2 linked regions of the Sagittula sp. P11 genome follow. The protein of the gene in region 2 binds, or shares a complex with, the protein of the main gene of each other region. Links are inferred from orthologs where the notes say so. Each region holds a gene or a part of one and is shown on either strand. Other genes may lie near its edges. The genes, in order: scpA and meaB.

The links.
Region 1: the proteins of meaB (region 2) and scpA are in contact, whole or in part, in a crystal structure (PDB 8DPB), measured with the Methylorubrum extorquens proteins. The link is inferred for Sagittula sp. P11 from one-to-one orthologs. Residues at the interface, in SOR26638.1 of Methylorubrum extorquens: Arg20, Ala21, Ala24, Arg25, Thr28, Ser32, Arg33, Arg34, His37, Thr98, Gly99, Gly100, Ser101, Ile102, Leu103, Lys106, Thr107, Ala110, Ala113, Ile114, Asp115, Arg116, Ala118, Phe119, Ile120, Arg121, Pro122, Pro124; in SOR27001.1 of Methylorubrum extorquens: Glu577, Glu578, Asn579, Asp580, Gly581, Arg582, Arg583, Arg585, His596, Ala604, Ser605, Ala608, Asp609, Gly611, Phe612, Asp613, Val614, Asp615, Ile616, Gly617, Pro618, Leu619, Glu625, Arg628, Gln629, Val631, Glu632, Asn633, Asp634, Glu661.

What each region holds. Positions count from the first base shown.
Region 1 is NZ_CP021913.1:336,504-344,470, forward strand. The notes cover bases 2,725-5,724. They hold scpA (methylmalonyl-CoA mutase), read right to left. Parts: upstream 5,296-5,724; coding sequence 3,154-5,295; downstream 2,725-3,153. Other genes in these bases: nhaA (Na+/H+ antiporter NhaA), read left to right, coding at 2,725-2,756; CDO87_RS01670 (hypothetical protein), read right to left, coding at 5,258-5,724. Also shown: CDO87_RS01645 (TerB family tellurite resistance protein), read right to left, coding at 1-269; CDO87_RS01650 (GNAT family N-acetyltransferase), read right to left, coding at 313-792; CDO87_RS01655 (VOC family protein), read right to left, coding at 789-1,406; more of nhaA, read left to right, coding at 1,551-2,724; more of CDO87_RS01670, read right to left, coding at 5,725-6,193; CDO87_RS01675 (DUF4174 domain-containing protein), read left to right, coding at 6,360-6,812; CDO87_RS01680 (hypothetical protein), read right to left, coding at 6,820-7,338; CDO87_RS01685 (hypothetical protein), read right to left, coding at 7,423-7,845. UniProt on the Escherichia coli protein: Catalyzes the interconversion of succinyl-CoA and methylmalonyl-CoA. Could be part of a pathway that converts succinate to propionate.
Region 2 is NZ_CP021913.1:3,006,367-3,014,191, reverse strand. What follows is about bases 2,596-5,453. They hold meaB (methylmalonyl Co-A mutase-associated GTPase MeaB), read right to left. Parts: upstream 4,577-5,453; coding sequence 3,614-4,576; downstream 2,596-3,613. Other genes in these bases: hrpB (ATP-dependent helicase HrpB), read left to right, coding at 4,839-5,453; CDO87_RS14545 (alpha/beta hydrolase), read right to left, coding at 2,826-3,617; rpmB (50S ribosomal protein L28), read right to left, coding at 2,596-2,692. Outside these bases: CDO87_RS14575 (CTP synthetase), read left to right, coding at 19-213; CDO87_RS14570 (low molecular weight protein-tyrosine-phosphatase), read right to left, coding at 215-670; CDO87_RS14565 (NAD-dependent deacylase), read left to right, coding at 710-1,402; CDO87_RS14560 (copper chaperone PCu(A)C), read right to left, coding at 1,439-1,909; CDO87_RS14555 (hypothetical protein), read right to left, coding at 1,946-2,305; more of rpmB, read right to left, coding at 2,405-2,595; more of hrpB, read left to right, coding at 5,454-7,316; CDO87_RS14530 (hypothetical protein), read left to right, coding at 7,404-7,604; CDO87_RS14525 (hypothetical protein), read left to right, coding at 7,709-7,825. UniProt on the Escherichia coli protein: Binds and hydrolyzes GTP. Likely functions as a G-protein chaperone that assists AdoCbl cofactor delivery to the methylmalonyl-CoA mutase (MCM) ScpA and reactivation of the enzyme during catalysis.

The sequences.
Region 1 (7,967 bases), 2.7 Mb from region 2 along the record:
CCGGCCACGTCCTGCCGGGCCAGGTTGAAGACACGCGCGGCGTTGCCCTCTTCCTCGGCCGGGATGTGAAACACCTCGCGGAAGGCGGTGACCTCGTCCCGTGTGACCAGTCCGTCGGCCTTGGCCATCTTCGCAGACAGCGCGATCACGGCGATTGTGAACGCCACGGAGCGTTCCGGCGGCGTGCGCAGACGGTCGAAGAGCGCGCCGAGCGTTTCGCCGGAGGTGAGCGCAGCAAGCGCCTGGGTTATGCGGGACCAGATCGACATGCGGGCATTTTACCGCGATGCAGCGAAACTGTCAGGGCAGGAATTACAGAATTTTCTGCATCAGCACGAGATCCATCCAGCGCCCGAACTTGAAGCCCACCTGAGGCAGGGTCGCGATGGGGGTAAATCCGATGGCGGCGTGAAAGGCGACGCCGCCGGGATTCTCGCCTGAGACACCGGCCCAGAGGCTGTGCACGCCCTCGGCGCGGGCCACTCGCTCAAGCTCTGCCATCAGCAGGCGGCCAAGGCCCGCGCCGCGCGCGTGTTCTGCCAACTGGATGGAGTGTTCCTTTGTATGAGCGTAACCGGGGCCGCCACGGAACGGAAAATAGGTGGCAAAGCCTGCAAGGCGCCCAGCGTCTTCGGCCACGATGAAGGCCGGGCCGCGCGACGCGATGTCGGCGACGATGCCCTCGGGCGTCTTGCGTTCGTTGGTGAAGGTGATGGCGGTGTGGTCGATGATCTCGTTCCAGATCGCCGCGATGGCCGCCGCATCGCGCGGCTCTGCGGTGCGCAGGATCATGCCAGGATGATTTCCGTGTCCGCGTGTCGGATCGTGGCCGCCAAGTTTGCCGGCCCCTCCACGAATCGGACCTGCGGTGCGTCGAGATAGGGGGCGAGAAGATCGCTCAGGGCGGCGGCGTCGGGATGGGTGACGGTCAGTTCGGTCAGCGCCGCGCCGGAGGCGGGCAGAGAGCGCCCCGGCGGCACCGTCGAGTGCCACTGGATCAGCGCCGGGAACAGCCCGTCGAACGGCAGGAGTCCGTCTTCGGGCACCGCCATGGTCCATGACAGTTTGCCCCGGCTGAGGGACACGGCCCGCCCGGCCATGGGCAGCGCCGCGATGGCCGCCTCGATGTCCGGCACGGCGCAGACCCACTTGTCCAGCCGCGCCTCGCCCTCGAAACCGTCGAGCCCGAACCAGCGCGCATCCGGCGGGGCGGACGCGGAGGGATCGATGGCGATCGCCTCGATGTAAAGGTCGGGATCGAGGCCCACGAGCTGGTTGTGCGTGCCGAAACGCGGATGCGTGCCGCCCGAGGACATGGGCAGTCCCAGCGCGCCTTCGACATGCGCGATGGCTTCGGCGAGGGTCTCGCCCAGGACGGCGATATGATCGAGGGTCAGCTTCACCATGGGCGGGATTTCCGTGCAGTCGCAGCACGATAGACGCGCAAATCCATGCTGCAAAGCGGAAAATCGACCCCTGTTGCGTTGAAAGCTGGGCCATGCGTCCCAAATATGACTGAATATATAATCTTTACATGAGGGAACCATCGGATGCTGCTGCGCGCTCTGGACAAGTTTTTCAGTCACGAAGCTTCGGGGGGCATCCTCCTCATACTTTCAGCGGTCCTGGCCATGATCGTGGCCAACTCCGGCCTCGACATCTTTTACGAAAAGGTGCTGGGCAGCTATTTCAGCGTGACGATCAACGGCGAGGGCCTCGAAAAGCCGCTGATCCTGTGGATCAACGACGGCCTGATGGCGATCTTCTTCTTCCTGATCGGCCTCGAACTGAAGCGCGAGCTGCTGGAAGGCAAGCTGAAGAACCCATCCGACGTGGTGCTGCCCGGCATGGCGGCCGTGGGCGGCATGGTCCTGCCCGCCGCGGTCTACCTGATCTTCAACCTGGGCAACCCCGAAACGGTCGGCGGCTGGGCGATCCCCGCGGCCACCGACATCGCCTTTGCCCTTGGCGTTCTCGCGCTTGTCGGAGACCGGGTACCTGCCTCGCTCAAGGTTTTCCTGCTGACGCTGGCGATCCTCGACGACATGGGCGCGATCATCATCATCGCCCTGTTCTACACCGCCGAGCTGAAGGTGACCTACCTGCTGATGGCGCTGCTTCCCATGGCGCTGATGTGGTACCTGAACCGTCAGCGCGTCCACCGCGTGGCACCGATCCTGCTTTTGGGCCTCGTGCTCTGGGTGCTGGTGCTGAAGTCCGGCGTGCACGCGACGCTGGCGGGTGTCGTCACGGCCTTCTTCATCCCGCTCAAGGACAAATGGGGCAAGTCCCCCCTGCACTCGCTCGAGCACGGCCTGTCGCCCTATGTCCTCTACTTCATCATCCCCGTCTTCGCCTTCGCCAACGCGGGTGTCGTGCTGGCGGGCATGGAGATGAGCCAGGTTCTGGCGCCGCTGCCGCTCGGCATCGCGCTTGGCCTGATCATCGGCAAGCAGGTGGGCGTCTTCGGCGTGACCTTCCTGATGGTGAAGACCGGAATGGCGCGGATGCCCCACGGGGCGAACTGGGCGCAGATCTACGGCATCGCCTGCCTTGCGGGCATCGGCTTTACCATGTCGCTCTTCATCGGTTCGCTGAGCTTCTCGGACCCGGCCCTGATGAACGAGGTGCGCATCGGCGTGCTGAGCGGGTCGATCATCTCGGGCATCATCGGCTTTGTCGCCCTGCGCATGTCGACCAGCAAGGCAGACACGCCGGACGAGACCGAGCGTGAGGCCAGCGCCACCGCGGCCTGAACCTACTGTGTCGGGGCCGTCCGAGAAGGTCGGCCCCGATACCGCTGTTCCTAAATATGGCCCGAGCGATAGACTTCGAATTCGTATGTTCCAGCGTTTCAAGCTCTCGGACAGAAGGCCCCATTGAGGGGCCTTCGCGGCCCCTCTCCCCAATAGCCCAACTCGACAACGCCCTGAACAGGGCGCATCGATAACGCCTTGGGCGTTGGGTTTAAGGCCAATCTGGGTTTTGGAATGCCGGATTTGATGCGACGCGCGTGTTCTGCGCCGGACGCTCGATCCAGCAGGATGCGCCCCGCCGCTGCTTGCGGGGATGCGCAGCGCCGGGTTCGGCGCGAGTAGCTTTGCCTTCCAAAGCGATTGTGCGCGCCCCCAGACCGGGGACGCGCGAAGGGTGTCAGGCCGCCGCGTCGGACCGCGCCTGCCGGATCAGCCGCAGGATGTCCTGCGCCGCTTCCGGGATGTTGGTGCCAGGGCCGAAGATCGCCTTGACGCCTGCGTTCTTCAGGAACTCGTAGTCCTGGTGCGGGATGACGCCGCCGCAGATCACGATGATGTCGCCCGCCCCTTCGGCCTGCAGCGCCTTCACCAGTTGCGGCGCAAGCGTCTTGTGACCGGCGGCCTGGCTGGAGATGCCCACCACGTGCACGTCGTTGTCGATGGCGTCCTGCGCGGCCTCTTCCGGGGTCTGGAACAGCGGGCCCACGTCGACGTCGAAGCCGATGTCGGCAAAGGCGGTGGCGATGACCTTGGCGCCGCGGTCATGGCCGTCCTGCCCCATCTTGACCACCAGCATGCGCGGGCGGCGGCCTTCGTCCTCGGCGAACTGCTCCACCGATTTCTGGATGGCGGCAAAGCCCTCGTCGCCCTCGTAAGCCGCGCCGTAGACACCGGCGAGGGTCTTCACCTCTGCCCGGTGCCGGCCGAATTCCTTTTCCATCGCCATGCTGATCTCTCCTACGGTGGCACGTGCGCGCGCCGCTTCGACCGCCGCGTCGAGCAGGTTGCCGCCCTCTTTGGCGCGGCGGGTCAGTTCGTCGAGGGCCGCGGTGCAGGCTGGCTCGTCGCGGGTGGCGCGGATCTTCTCCAGCCGGGCGACCTGGCTCTCGCGCACTTTGGCGTTGTCGATGTCGAGGATGTCGAGATCGTCCTCCTTCTCCAGCCGGTACTTGTTGACGCCGACAATCACATCGGTGCCACGGTCGATGTCGGCCTGACGGCGCGCGGCGGTTTCCTCGATCCGGAGCTTCGGCATCCCGGATTCGACGGCGCGGGTCATGCCGCCCATCTCGTCCACTTCCTCGATCAGCGCCCAGGCCCGTTCGGCCAGTTCGTTGGTCAGGCTCTCGACGTAGTAGGAACCCGCCAGCGGATCGACGACCTTGGTGACGCCGGTTTCCTCCTGCAGCACAAGCTGCGTGTTGCGCGCGATGCGGGCGGAGAATTCCGTCGGCAGGGCAATCGCCTCGTCCAGCGCGTTGGTGTGCAGCGACTGGGTGCCGCCCAGCACAGCCGACATGGCCTCGTAGGCGGTGCGGATGACGTTGTTGTAGGGGTCCTGTTCGGCCAGCGACACGCCGGAGGTCTGGCAGTGCGTGCGCAGCATCTTCGACCGGGGGTTCTGCGCCCCGAGCTCCGTCATGATGCGGTGCCAAAGGAGCCGCGCGGCGCGCAGCTTTGCCACTTCCATGAAGAAGTTCTTGCCGATGGCGAAGAAGAACGACAGCCGGCCGGCAAATTTGTCAATGTCCATACCGGCTTCCATGGCGGTCTTCACGTACTCCTTGCCGTCGGCGAGGGTGAAGGCCAGCTCCTGGACGAGGTTCGCGCCCGCCTCCTGCATGTGGTAGCCGGAGATCGAGATCGAGTTGAACTTCGGCATGTAATCCGATGTATACGCAATGATATCCGAGATGATCCGCATCGAGGGCGCGGGCGGATAGATATACGTGTTGCGGACCATGAACTCCTTCAGGATGTCGTTCTGGATGGTTCCGGACAGCACCGACCTGTCATGGCCCTGCTCCTCGCCGGTGACGATGAAGTTCGCCAGCACCGGGATCACCGCGCCGTTCATCGTCATCGAAACGGACACCTTGTCGAGCGGGATGCCGTCGAACAGGATCTTCATGTCCTCGACGCTGTCGATGGCTACACCGGCCTTGCCCACGTCGCCCACCACGCGCGGGTGGTCGCTGTCATAGCCGCGGTGCGTGGCGAGGTCGAAGGCGACCGACACGCCCTGCTGACCGGCGGCCAGCGCCTTGCGGTAGAAGTTGTTCGATTCCTCGGCGGTGGAGAAACCGGCGTACTGGCGGATCGTCCACGGACGGCCCGCGTACATCGTTGCCTTCACGCCGCGGGTGAAGGGCTCCTGCCCCGGCAGGCTGCCCATGTGCGGCAGGCCCTCGGTGTCCGCGGCGGTGTAGAGCGGCTTGACCGGGATGCCCTCCAGCGTGTCCCAGGTCAGGTCGTCGACAGCCTTGCCGCGCAGTTCCTTTTCAGCGATCGCGCGCCAGTCGTCGGGGAGATCCGTCATGTGTGTGTCCTCTCTCTTTCAGACCCGCCGCCAGGGTCAGCCTGCGGCGGCCCGGGTCCGGGTCGGCTTTCAATGTTGCGAGCCCGTCCGCCCCGGCCTCGAGCCAGAACAGATCGTCGGCATTGGCTTCGCGCAGGCGGGCGCGCTGGCCTTCTGTGAAGGGCATGTAGCGGCCCTCTCCCTCCGGCAGGTGGCCGGGATCTTCGCCCCGGTCCGAAAGTGTCGTGCGCAGGCCCCTCAGGTCGAGGCGGCGGTTGCGCCAGAATGCGCCCGGCCGGGCGACCGGCAGGTGGGTCAGCCCGCTCATCACCGTTAGCAGGCGGTCGGGGCGGTCGCAGAACGCCTCGAACGGGGTGACAACGATCTCTGCCTCCGGACAGGCGCAGGCCAGTTCGGTGACCAGTTCGCGCCAGCTGCGCGGGTTGGCGGCGATGCGGGCGAGCGTGTCATCGGAGGGCACCGCTTCGCCGCGCGGGATGACGTGCCCGATGAGCGAGGCCCACCAGGCATCCAGCGCGCGCACCTGAATACAGATCGTGTTGACCTGGCCGAAGGCCTGTGCCAGCCGGGCCACCCGCTCTCCGGCGCCGGGATAGAGGCTGGCCTGCCGCAGGCACCGGCGCGGCATGCCCAGCATGTTCTCGTCACTGACGACAAGCCGCGCGATGCCGGTCTTGCGCGCACCTTCGAGGGCGAGGCGGACGCGTCCGGTGGCGCGGCGCGCCTGTTCCGGGCTTTCCGGTGCCTCGGCCACGCCATGCAGGAGCCCCTTGCGGGTGCGCCATGGCCCCCAGAACCCCAGTTGGCGCTCCTCCAGGTCGGCGCGGTGGGCGCGCAGGTAGGTCTGGAAGCTGGTGGTGGCGGCACGATGGGCGCCGAGATGGAGAATGATCTGCATGGCCGTCACGGTCCCGAGGCGCCCGGACGCACCCGATGCGCGTACGGTCCCTGCGGGGACGGACCTTGCCCGCCACCCGGTGACGATGCCGTTAAAGGTAAAATTTTCGGGGGCTGCCGCGCTTGTGCACTGTGCAGGCCGCGTCGGGCAGCATATATCTGCTGACATGCGTTGGATTTTATGCCTGATCGCCGTTCTTAGCCTGGGGGCCGCCCCCCCGACACAGGCGTGGGCCGCAGACAACGAGGTCGAGACCGACGCCGAGAGGCCGGTCGTCCTCGACGCCGCCGAGACATCCCTGTCCGACTGGCTCTGGATCAAGCGTCCGGTGGTGGTCTTTGCCGACAATGCCGCCGATCCGCGCTTCCAGGAACAGATCGAACTGCTGACCGAGCGGTATTCGGCGCTGGAGGAACGCGACGTGGTGATCATCGTCGACAGCGACCCGGAGGCGATGACCTCCGTCCGCAAGGCGCTGCGGCCGCGCGGCTTCATGCTGGTGGTGATGGCCAAGGACGGCACCATCGTCACCCGCAAGCCGGGCCCGTGGTCGGTCAGGGAAATCTCCCGCTCCATCGACAAGCTGCCGCTCCGGCAGGACGAGTTGAAGGGCTTCTGAACCGCCCTCAGACGTTGCCGCGCATGAAGAACAGCAGCCGCGCGCTGCGGTGCAAGAGCATGATCGCGTTGTTCGCCGGGTCGTAGATCGTCAGGCTCTGCTCCGACATCAGCGCGTAATAGGCATCGAGCTGGAACTGGTCGTCCATGCAGGCCATCGACGGCCCGATGAAGCTGGACAGCAGGCCCATGCCCTCCTCCAGGCTGATGGACATCAGCTGCTCCGATACGGTGTTGGGGTTGGCCCCCGGCACGTCGAAGGCCACCACGCGCCCCGACTTCACCAGCCGCAGCCCGGAGCGCACGTCCGAGACGATACGCACCGCCTGACTGCGCACCGAGGAGGACGCGAGGTCGAAGATCGCCGCCGTGCAGGTGGGCTTCGACGTGAAGCGCCGGGTCTGCGCCAGGTAGACGAGGCCGGACAGCTCGGCGCGGACCTCCTCCTCCTTGTCTAGGGGAAGGCAGGACGACAGCACCAGCAGCGCCGACAACAGCAACACCACGTGGTTTGCGATCCGCATCATGTCCTGCCTCCGGCCGTTCGGTACGGGCCGGGAGGTTAAGCGCAAGGTCTTGAGACTTCGTTTCGCCGGTCCGGGAGGCGCCGGTCAGGCGTCTTCCTCGGCCTCCGTCAGGGGCCGGATGCCCGTGGCGCGATGGGTCAGGATCGCCCCGCCGATCACGAAAAGCGCCACGTAGCCCGCAAGGCTGCCCTGCCCCACGGTCAGGATGTGCCAGTAGACCCCGAGGAACACCAGCGCCATGACCACCAGCACGATGACCGGCCCCAGCAGGTAGTACGCCCAGCCGAGATCCACATCCAGCAGCAGCCCCACCAGCGTCAGGTACAGGCCGTAGCCCGCGCCCACCGCCACGATGGAAACCGACAGCGCCATGCCGAACAGCATCCAGGTCGGCCCGGCCACGGGCACCACCGCCCAGAGACCCACCGCGACAACGCCGGACACGATCAGCCCGGCCAGAAAGGCCAGGCTGTGCATCAGCCAGATTGCCGCGACGCGTCGCACCATCGCCCGTGTCCCCACTCGATCCCGTCCCGCGCCGACAATAAACCGGAAATTGTCCGGAGGTCACGGGTCCAAAAGCAGTGCGCACACAGAGAGGTGCGGCGGCAGCCGGCGGGCGCAGCGGA
Region 2 (7,825 bases):
CGATTTCAGGAGGTCTGAATGTTCCGCCTCGCCAGCATCCTCTACTCGCTGATCTCCACCTCGGTGGCCGGCAGCCTCATCATCGCGGCCCTCGTCGCGGGCTACGACACCCTCACCCCCATCGTCATCGCCGCGGCCATCGGTTTCGTGGTCTCGCTGCCGATCTCGTGGTTCGTGGCCAAGGCGCTCTACGGCCCGGCAAAGCCCACGTAACTCAACGGCTTAGCGCGTCCAGAAGGCCGTCCGCGCAGGCCTCAACCAGGTCCAGCGCGCCGTCGAAGTCGCGGGTGTAATAGGGGTCCGGCACCTCGGTCCAGCCGGAGCCTTCGGGCGCGAAGTCGGTGAAGAGCTTCACCTCCGCGCCCCCCTCCGGCCGCATCCGCCGCAGATTGGCCATGTTGTCCGCATCCATGGCGACGATCAGGTCGAAGTCGGTGAAGTCCTCCACCCGGACCACCCGCGCCCGCAACCCGGAGAGGTCGTAACCCCTTGCCTTGGCTGCGTTTTGCATCGGTCCATAGGGCGGCTCTCCGGCGTGCCAGTCGCCCGTCCCCGCACTGTCGAGATCGAGGTTAATGCCCCTCTGGGCGGCCTTAACCCTCAGCACCCCCTCGGCAGAGGGGGACCGGCAGATGTTGCCAAGACAGACGAAGAGGATACGCTGGGTCATGCGGCGACTATGCCGCGCGAAATCCCCACGGACAAGTCCATGACACAGAACGGGAAAATCGTGATCCTCACCGGCGCGGGCCTGTCCGCGGAAAGCGGCCTCGCCACCTTCCGTGACGAAGGCGGCCTCTGGTCGCAGCACCGGATCGAGGACGTCGCCACCCCCGAGGCCTTCGCCCGCAACCCGGATCTTGTGCAGGCCTTCTACAACGCCCGCCGCGCCCAGTCCCGCACCGCCCACCACAACGCTGCCCACGACGCGCTGGCGCGGTTGCAGCGGGACTACGGCGGAGAGGTCGTCATCGTCACGCAGAACGTCGACGGCCTGCACGAGAAGGCGGGCGCCCGGGTGATCCACATGCACGGCGCGCTCGATTCGGCGCTGTGCCACCGCTGCGATCACCGCTGGACCGCCCCCGACACGATCGACCGGGACACCGCCTGCCCCGCCTGCGGGGCCCGCAGCGCCCGCCCCGACGTCGTCTGGTTCGGCGAGATGCCGTACCACATGGACGAGATCGCGGAACACCTTGAAACGGCTAACATCTTCGCCTCCATCGGCACGTCGGGACAGGTCTATCCCGCTGCGGGATTTTCGCAGCTGGCGTCGGAATACGGGGCGGAGTGCATCGAGCTGAACCTCGAACCCACGTCAAACGTCTTTCACCAGCGGCGTCTCGGTCCGGCGACCCGGACCATTCCAGCCTGGGTCGAAGAGCTTATCGGCAGGTGAACGGGGCGGGCGGCGCCGAAGCGCCGCCGAACCTTCTCAGTTTCCCATGGACATACCGGCCCCGTGGCCGCCCATGTCCTCGCGCTCCAGATCGACCGGGATGTCCACGACCACCTCGCCGGCCTTCTCGAAGGTCAGCGTGACGGTCACCGTGTCGCCCTGCGCCATCGGGCGGGTCAGACCCATGAACATCACGTGATCGCCCCCGCGGGCCAGCGCGTGCATGTCACCGGCGGGCACGGCAAAGCCCTCTTCGACGTGCATCATCTTCATGACGCCCTCGCCCATGTCCTTGTGGGTGTGCAACTCGACCCGCGCCGCGATGTCGGAGGCGGCAGCGATCAGGCGGTCGCCCTCGGACCCGGTGTTGCGGATCACCATGAAGGCGGCCCCGGCCTTGGCCGTGGGGCTCGCGGCGCGGGCATAGGCGTCCACGACCTCGATATCGGCGAAGACTGGGGTGGCAAGGATCAGCGCAACCGCGCCTGCCAGAACGGATTTCATCATTTTCAGTACCTTTCCATTTGATGTTCAGACTTGAAATCAAAGGGAAAGCGGCGGCCCCCGCGCGGTTGCGGACGGCCTGTCGGCGCTGGTCAGGGCGGTGTCCCGAACATCGCCTGCAACGGCCTGCCAGACGAACGACACACCGTCCTCCGCCCCGGCGAGACCGACCGAGGCGAACAGCGCCATCATGCCGTCGTCGCAGAGGTGCACATGCCCCACCGCGTGCCCGTCGGCGTCCACGGCGACCTTGACCACGGTCAGGCCGCGGCAGATCTCCACGAGACCCACAGGCGTCGCCTGACCACGCGCCACACCGGCCGCGAAGCCGGTCATCGCCAGCACCACGATCAGCAGGGGGGCCAGAAGCCCGCGGGTCAGGGACATCATCCGTGTCATGCGCGCCTTATAGCCGGGCGGTTCAGGCGCGTCATGCGACAAAAGCAAACGACCCCGGATGTCTCCACCCGGGGCCGTCGCAATCGTCCTGCAAAGGAATCAGGCGGTTGCCTGTGCCTTCGCGATCTCTTTCTTGACCTTCAGGGCGCGGTCGGACAGCTCGGTGTCCTTCGCCTTGGCCAGGAACTTGTCCAGGCCACCGCGGTGGTCGACCGAACGCAGAGCATGCGCGGAGATGCGCAGCTTGACGCCGCGGCCCAGAGTCTCCGACTGCAGGGTCACGTCGTTCAGGTTCGGCAGGTAGCGCCGCTTGGTCTTGTTGTTGGCATGGCTGACATTGTTGCCAACCATCGGGCCCTTACCGGTCAGTTCGCAAACACGCGACATCGTTTCGTCCTCATTGTCAGTCGGCCAGAGCCTTGTCAGCCCCATACCGCGCCAATATCAAAGGGCGCCGCCCGTTTGAGGGAAGGCGCCCAGAATCTCGTTCTGCGGCTTCTAGGCATATGGAGCGGAGTCGTCAAGCCCTCTCCGTCAGGGCCTCTGCCTCGGCGTCTGCCCGTTGCGCCAGACCCTCGCGACCGCGGTAGCGAGCGACCTGCGCGAGGTTGCGCCAGTAGCTTTCGGACCGGCGCCGGACCATGCGGTGCACCCTGCCGATTTCACGCGGATCGGCAAGCCCCTCGGCCAGCATGGTCTTCAGCCAGTCGAAGCGCCCCCCCTGCCGGATCGCCCGGGTCGCCGGATGTCCGCCACAGGGCAGCATGACCAGCGTCAGCTGCGGGAAGAGCGCGCAGATCATCCGCCCGTGTGCGACGTCCCTGTTCTTGAACGGATCGACCAGCACCGCGCCGCGCACCTCCGTCGTGCGCCCCTCCAGATTACCGAGCGCCCCGTTCCAGCCCTCTGCCTCCGCCCGGTAGCGGCGGTCGAAGGGCACCACATCCGGGTCGATCGACACCTGCGGAGAGATCGCCAGCAGCCGGTCGACCTTCAACGTGCGGGCAAACCTGAGGGCACCGTAGCCGCCCATGGAAAACCCCATCGCCACCACCTCGTCGTAGCGGCCGACAAAGCGCGCGAGGGCCGCCTCGAGCGCTTCCGTCTCGTCGTTGATGAACCAGTCGTTGTCGCGGGACTGGATGTGCACATGCGCGAAGCTGCGGGTCACGAAGCCCATCACCGGGCGCGGCGTGTCGAAGCTGCCCGGGTCGCCGACACGTTGGCGGAAACTGACGAACAGCTTCTTCCTCCGGGGCCGAAAGACCGTCGCCTTCAGGCGGGTCCCGTCGAACACCGGATGCGGCTTCATTGGCCGAGGTGCTCCTCCAGCATCTGCCGGGCGGCGAGGCCGGGCGACAGGTTCCCCGCCGCGACCTCTGCCGCAAGCTCCGCCATCGCCTGCTTCGGCCCGGGTTCGCGCAGGCGGGCCAACAGGCCGTCGCGCACCTCCGCCTCGAACCAGAAACGCGCCTGTTCGGCCCGGCGCGCGTCGAAATGCCCGTTCTCGCGCCGCCAGTCCGCCAGCGCCGTCATCTCGGACCAGGCCGCGTCCAGCCCGTTCCGCTCGATGGCAGAGACGGTCATCGCCTTCGGGAAGCCCTGAGGGTCCTGCGGCCGCTTCCTGAGCAACCGCAGCGCCCCGGAATAATCGGCGCAGGTCCGCACCGCCTGCCGCTTCAGCTCCCCATCCGCCTTGTTGACCAGCAGGATGTCGGCCATCTCCATGATCCCGCGCTTCACCCCCTGCAATTCGTCGCCGCCCGCCGGCGCCAGCAGCAGAAGGAACAGGTCGCACATCTCGGCCACCATGGTCTCCGACTGACCGACGCCGACCGTCTCGATCAGCACCACGTCGAAGCCCGCCGCCTCGCAGAGATCAATCGCTTCCCGCGTGCGGCGCGCAACACCGCCCAGCTGGCTTTGCGCGGGCGAAGGACGGATGAAGGCGTTGCGTTCGCGCGACAGCCGCTCCATCCGGGTCTTGTCGCCGAGGATCGAACCGCCCGAGCGCGCCGAAGACGGGTCCACCGCCAGCACCGCCACCTTCAGGCCCTTTTCGATCAGCATCATCCCGAAGGCTTCGATGAAGGTCGATTTCCCGACACCCGGCGTTCCGGACAATCCGATTCGCAGGGCCTGACGCTCACAGCCCGCCAGTTCCCCCAAAAGCTGCGATGTCGTTTCCCGGTGCTCCGTCCGGGAGCTTTCGGCCATCGTGATCGCCTTAGCCAGGGCCCGGCGATCCCCGGCCAGCAAAGCCTCTTTCATCGCCTGGAGTTGAGCGCCCTGCCCGGCCTCTGCAACCTTCACCACCTGCATTCGCCTTTCGTTTTTCTTCCGTTCCGCGAAACCGCGATGTCCCAAAACCGGGTGCCCGGCCCCGAAAGGCCCGACCGCCTGCCGGGTCAGCCTCTGCGACGAAGTAAACGCAAACGCCGGGCGGAGTGAACCTGTCCGTTCATACCATCGCGGAAAAACTGAGGCGACCCGCCTCCCTTGCCTCAACACACCGCGTGTGGATAAGGGGCACATGTCCCAGACCCTGCCCATCGACGCCGCCCTGCCCGAGCTGATCGCCGCCCTGCGTGACAACGGCCGGGCCGTGCTGCAGGCCCCGCCCGGCGCGGGCAAGACGACGCGCGTGCCGCTCGCCCTGCGCGACGCGGGCCTGACCGAGGGCCGGATCGTCATGCTCGAACCCCGCCGGCTGGCCGCGCGCGCCGCCGCGCAACGGCTGGCCGAGCAACTGGGCGAACAGCCGGGCCAGACCGTCGGCTACCGCATGCGCGGCGAAAGCGCCGTGTCGAAGGACACCCGGATCGAGGTTGTGACCGAGGGCATCCTGACGCGGATGATCCAGTCCGATCCGGAGCTTGGCGGCATCGGCGCGGTGCTTTTCGACGAGTTCCACGAACGCTCCCTCAACGCCGATCTGGGCCTCGCGCTTTGCCTCGAAATCGCGGGTGCGCTGCGCGACGACCTGATCCTGCTGGTGATGTCCGCCACGCTCGACGCCGCCCCGGTGGCCGAACTCATGGGCGCGCCGGTGGTGACCTCCGAAGGCCGCGCCTACCCGGTAGAGCCCGTCTGGCGCGACACGCCCTTGCCGAAACAGACCCGCTTCGACGCCGCCATGGCCGACCTGATCGTGAAGGCCCATGCAGAGACCGAAGGCGGCATCCTCGCCTTCCTCCCGGGCGAAGGTGAAATCCGCCGGACAGAGGCGTTGCTGAAGGGCCGACTGCCCGCCGGCACCCATATCCGCCCCCTTTTCGGCGCCATGGACCTGAAGGACCAGCGCGCCGCCATCCGGCCGGAAACGGACGGACGCAAGCTGGTGCTCGCCACCTCCATCGCCGAAACATCGCTGACCATCGAGGATATCCGCGTCGTCGTCGACGGCGGGAAGGCACGTAGGGCGCGCTTCGATCCCGGCTCCGGCATGTCCCGGCTGGTGACGGAGCGCGTGACCCGCGCCGAGGCCACGCAGCGTGCCGGGCGCGCCGGGCGTGTCGCCCCGGGCACCGCCTACAAGCTTTGGACGAAGGGTGAGGAAGGCGCGTTAAGCCCCTTCCCCCCGGCAGAAATCGAGGCAGCCGACCTGTCGTCGCTCGTGCTGGAACTGGCGCTCTGGGGCGCGGAGGACCTGCCCTTCCTGACGCCGCCGCCCCCGGGCGCACTGTCGGAGGCGCGCGCGCTGCTCGAAATGCTGGGCGCGCTGGACGCCGAGGGCCGGATCACCGCGCACGGGCGTCAGTTGTCCACATTTCCGCTGCACCCGCGGCTTGCCCATATGCTTCAGACCTGCGGTCCATCTGCCGCTGAAACGGCCGCACTCTTGTCGGATCGCGATCCACTCACAGGAGCATCCACAGACTTGTCCCTGAGGCTGGAGGCGCTGGCCGATCCGAAACGCTTTCAGGAGACCCGCGCCATCGGTCTGCGCCGCCCCGCGCTCGACCGCATCCGGCAGGAAGCCCGGCGGCTCGCCAAGAGCACGAGGATAAGTGCCAAACGGGCTGGAACGGCAGGGGAATCCCGGGATACCGACAGGCACTGGTCCGCGGCGGAAATGGCCGCGCTCGCCTACCCCGACCGCATCGGCCTCAGACGCAAGGGAGACGCGCCGCGCTTCCAGTTGTCGGGCGGAAAGGGCGCGGTGATGGACGAGGCCGATCCTCTGGCCGGCGAACGGCTGATCGTCGTGACCGACACGGACGGCAACCCGCGCGAGGCCAGGATCCGGCAGGCCATCGCGATCTCGCTGTCCGAAGTGCGCACGCTCTTCGCCGACAGCATCGGCTGGGTCGATACATGCGCGTGGTCAAAACGGGAACGTCGCGTGGTCGCCCGCCGCCAGGAACGGCTGGGCGCCATCGCGCTCGACGACCGCGTCTGGAAGGACGCCCCCACGGATGCGATCTCCAGGGCGATGCTTGACGGCGTCCGCGACCTCGGCCTTGCACTATCCGGACCTGTCCACAGGTTCCTCGCCCGAGTGGCGCTGGCCCGCGAGGCCGGACAGGATCTGCCCGACATGTCGCCCGAGGCGCTGGTGGACGACCTCGAAGACTGGCTCCTGCCCTACCTCGACGGGGTGAAGACCGCCGAGGACTGGAAGCGGTTCGACCTTCTGCCCGCGCTGCGCGGACGGCTGGACTGGGGACAGATGCAGGCGCTCGACACAGCGGTCCCGGCGCATTTCACCACGCCGCTGGGTCGGCAGATTCCCATCGACTACTCCGGCGATCATCCGGAAATCTCGCTCAGGCTGCAGGAAATGTTCGGCCAGACGACCCACCCGATGGTCGGGCGGACGCCGCTGAAGGTCACGCTGCTGTCGCCGGCGCAGCGCCCGGTGCAGACCACCATGGACCTGCCCGGCTTCTGGTCCGGATCCTATGCCGACGTGCGCAAGGAAATGCGCGCGCGCTACCCTCGCCACCCCTGGCCTGAGGACCCGACAGAGGCCGATCCCACGCTGCGCGCGAAACCGCGCGGGACGTGAAATCGCCCCGTCAGCGCCGCAAAGACCTTGGACCGCGTTAACGGATGCCTCGCTAAGTGCCTGTCGCAGATCGCGAAAGGACATGACATGCCGATGTTCGCCCCCGAACCGCTGCGTTCGCACCTGGGACAGGCGCCACGCCGCCTCGTCCCCGTGCCGCATCTGCGCCCGGCCCACCGCGGCGAGACCAGGGACCTGAACCTGCTGATGGTGCGGGCCATGGTCATGGCCTTGGTGCCGGTGGTCTGGCTGGTCGCGGTCGTCTGGGCAGCCGAGCAGCTGTACTGACGGGCCTTGGCGCAGCCGTGGCCCCGTGGCCAGAAGGACACTCAGGGAAAATTAACCACGGCCCGGTAACGTTATGGCACCGGAAACCGAAAGAAGAGGCTGCCTTGACCGATTCCGCGCCCGATCCTGCCGAGCTTCCGCGCCGCATCGGCGCCACCGCCCCCTTCGTCGCCTATCGCGGCCCCCGCAGGTGGGAGGACCAGCACCCGGCGCGACCTCTG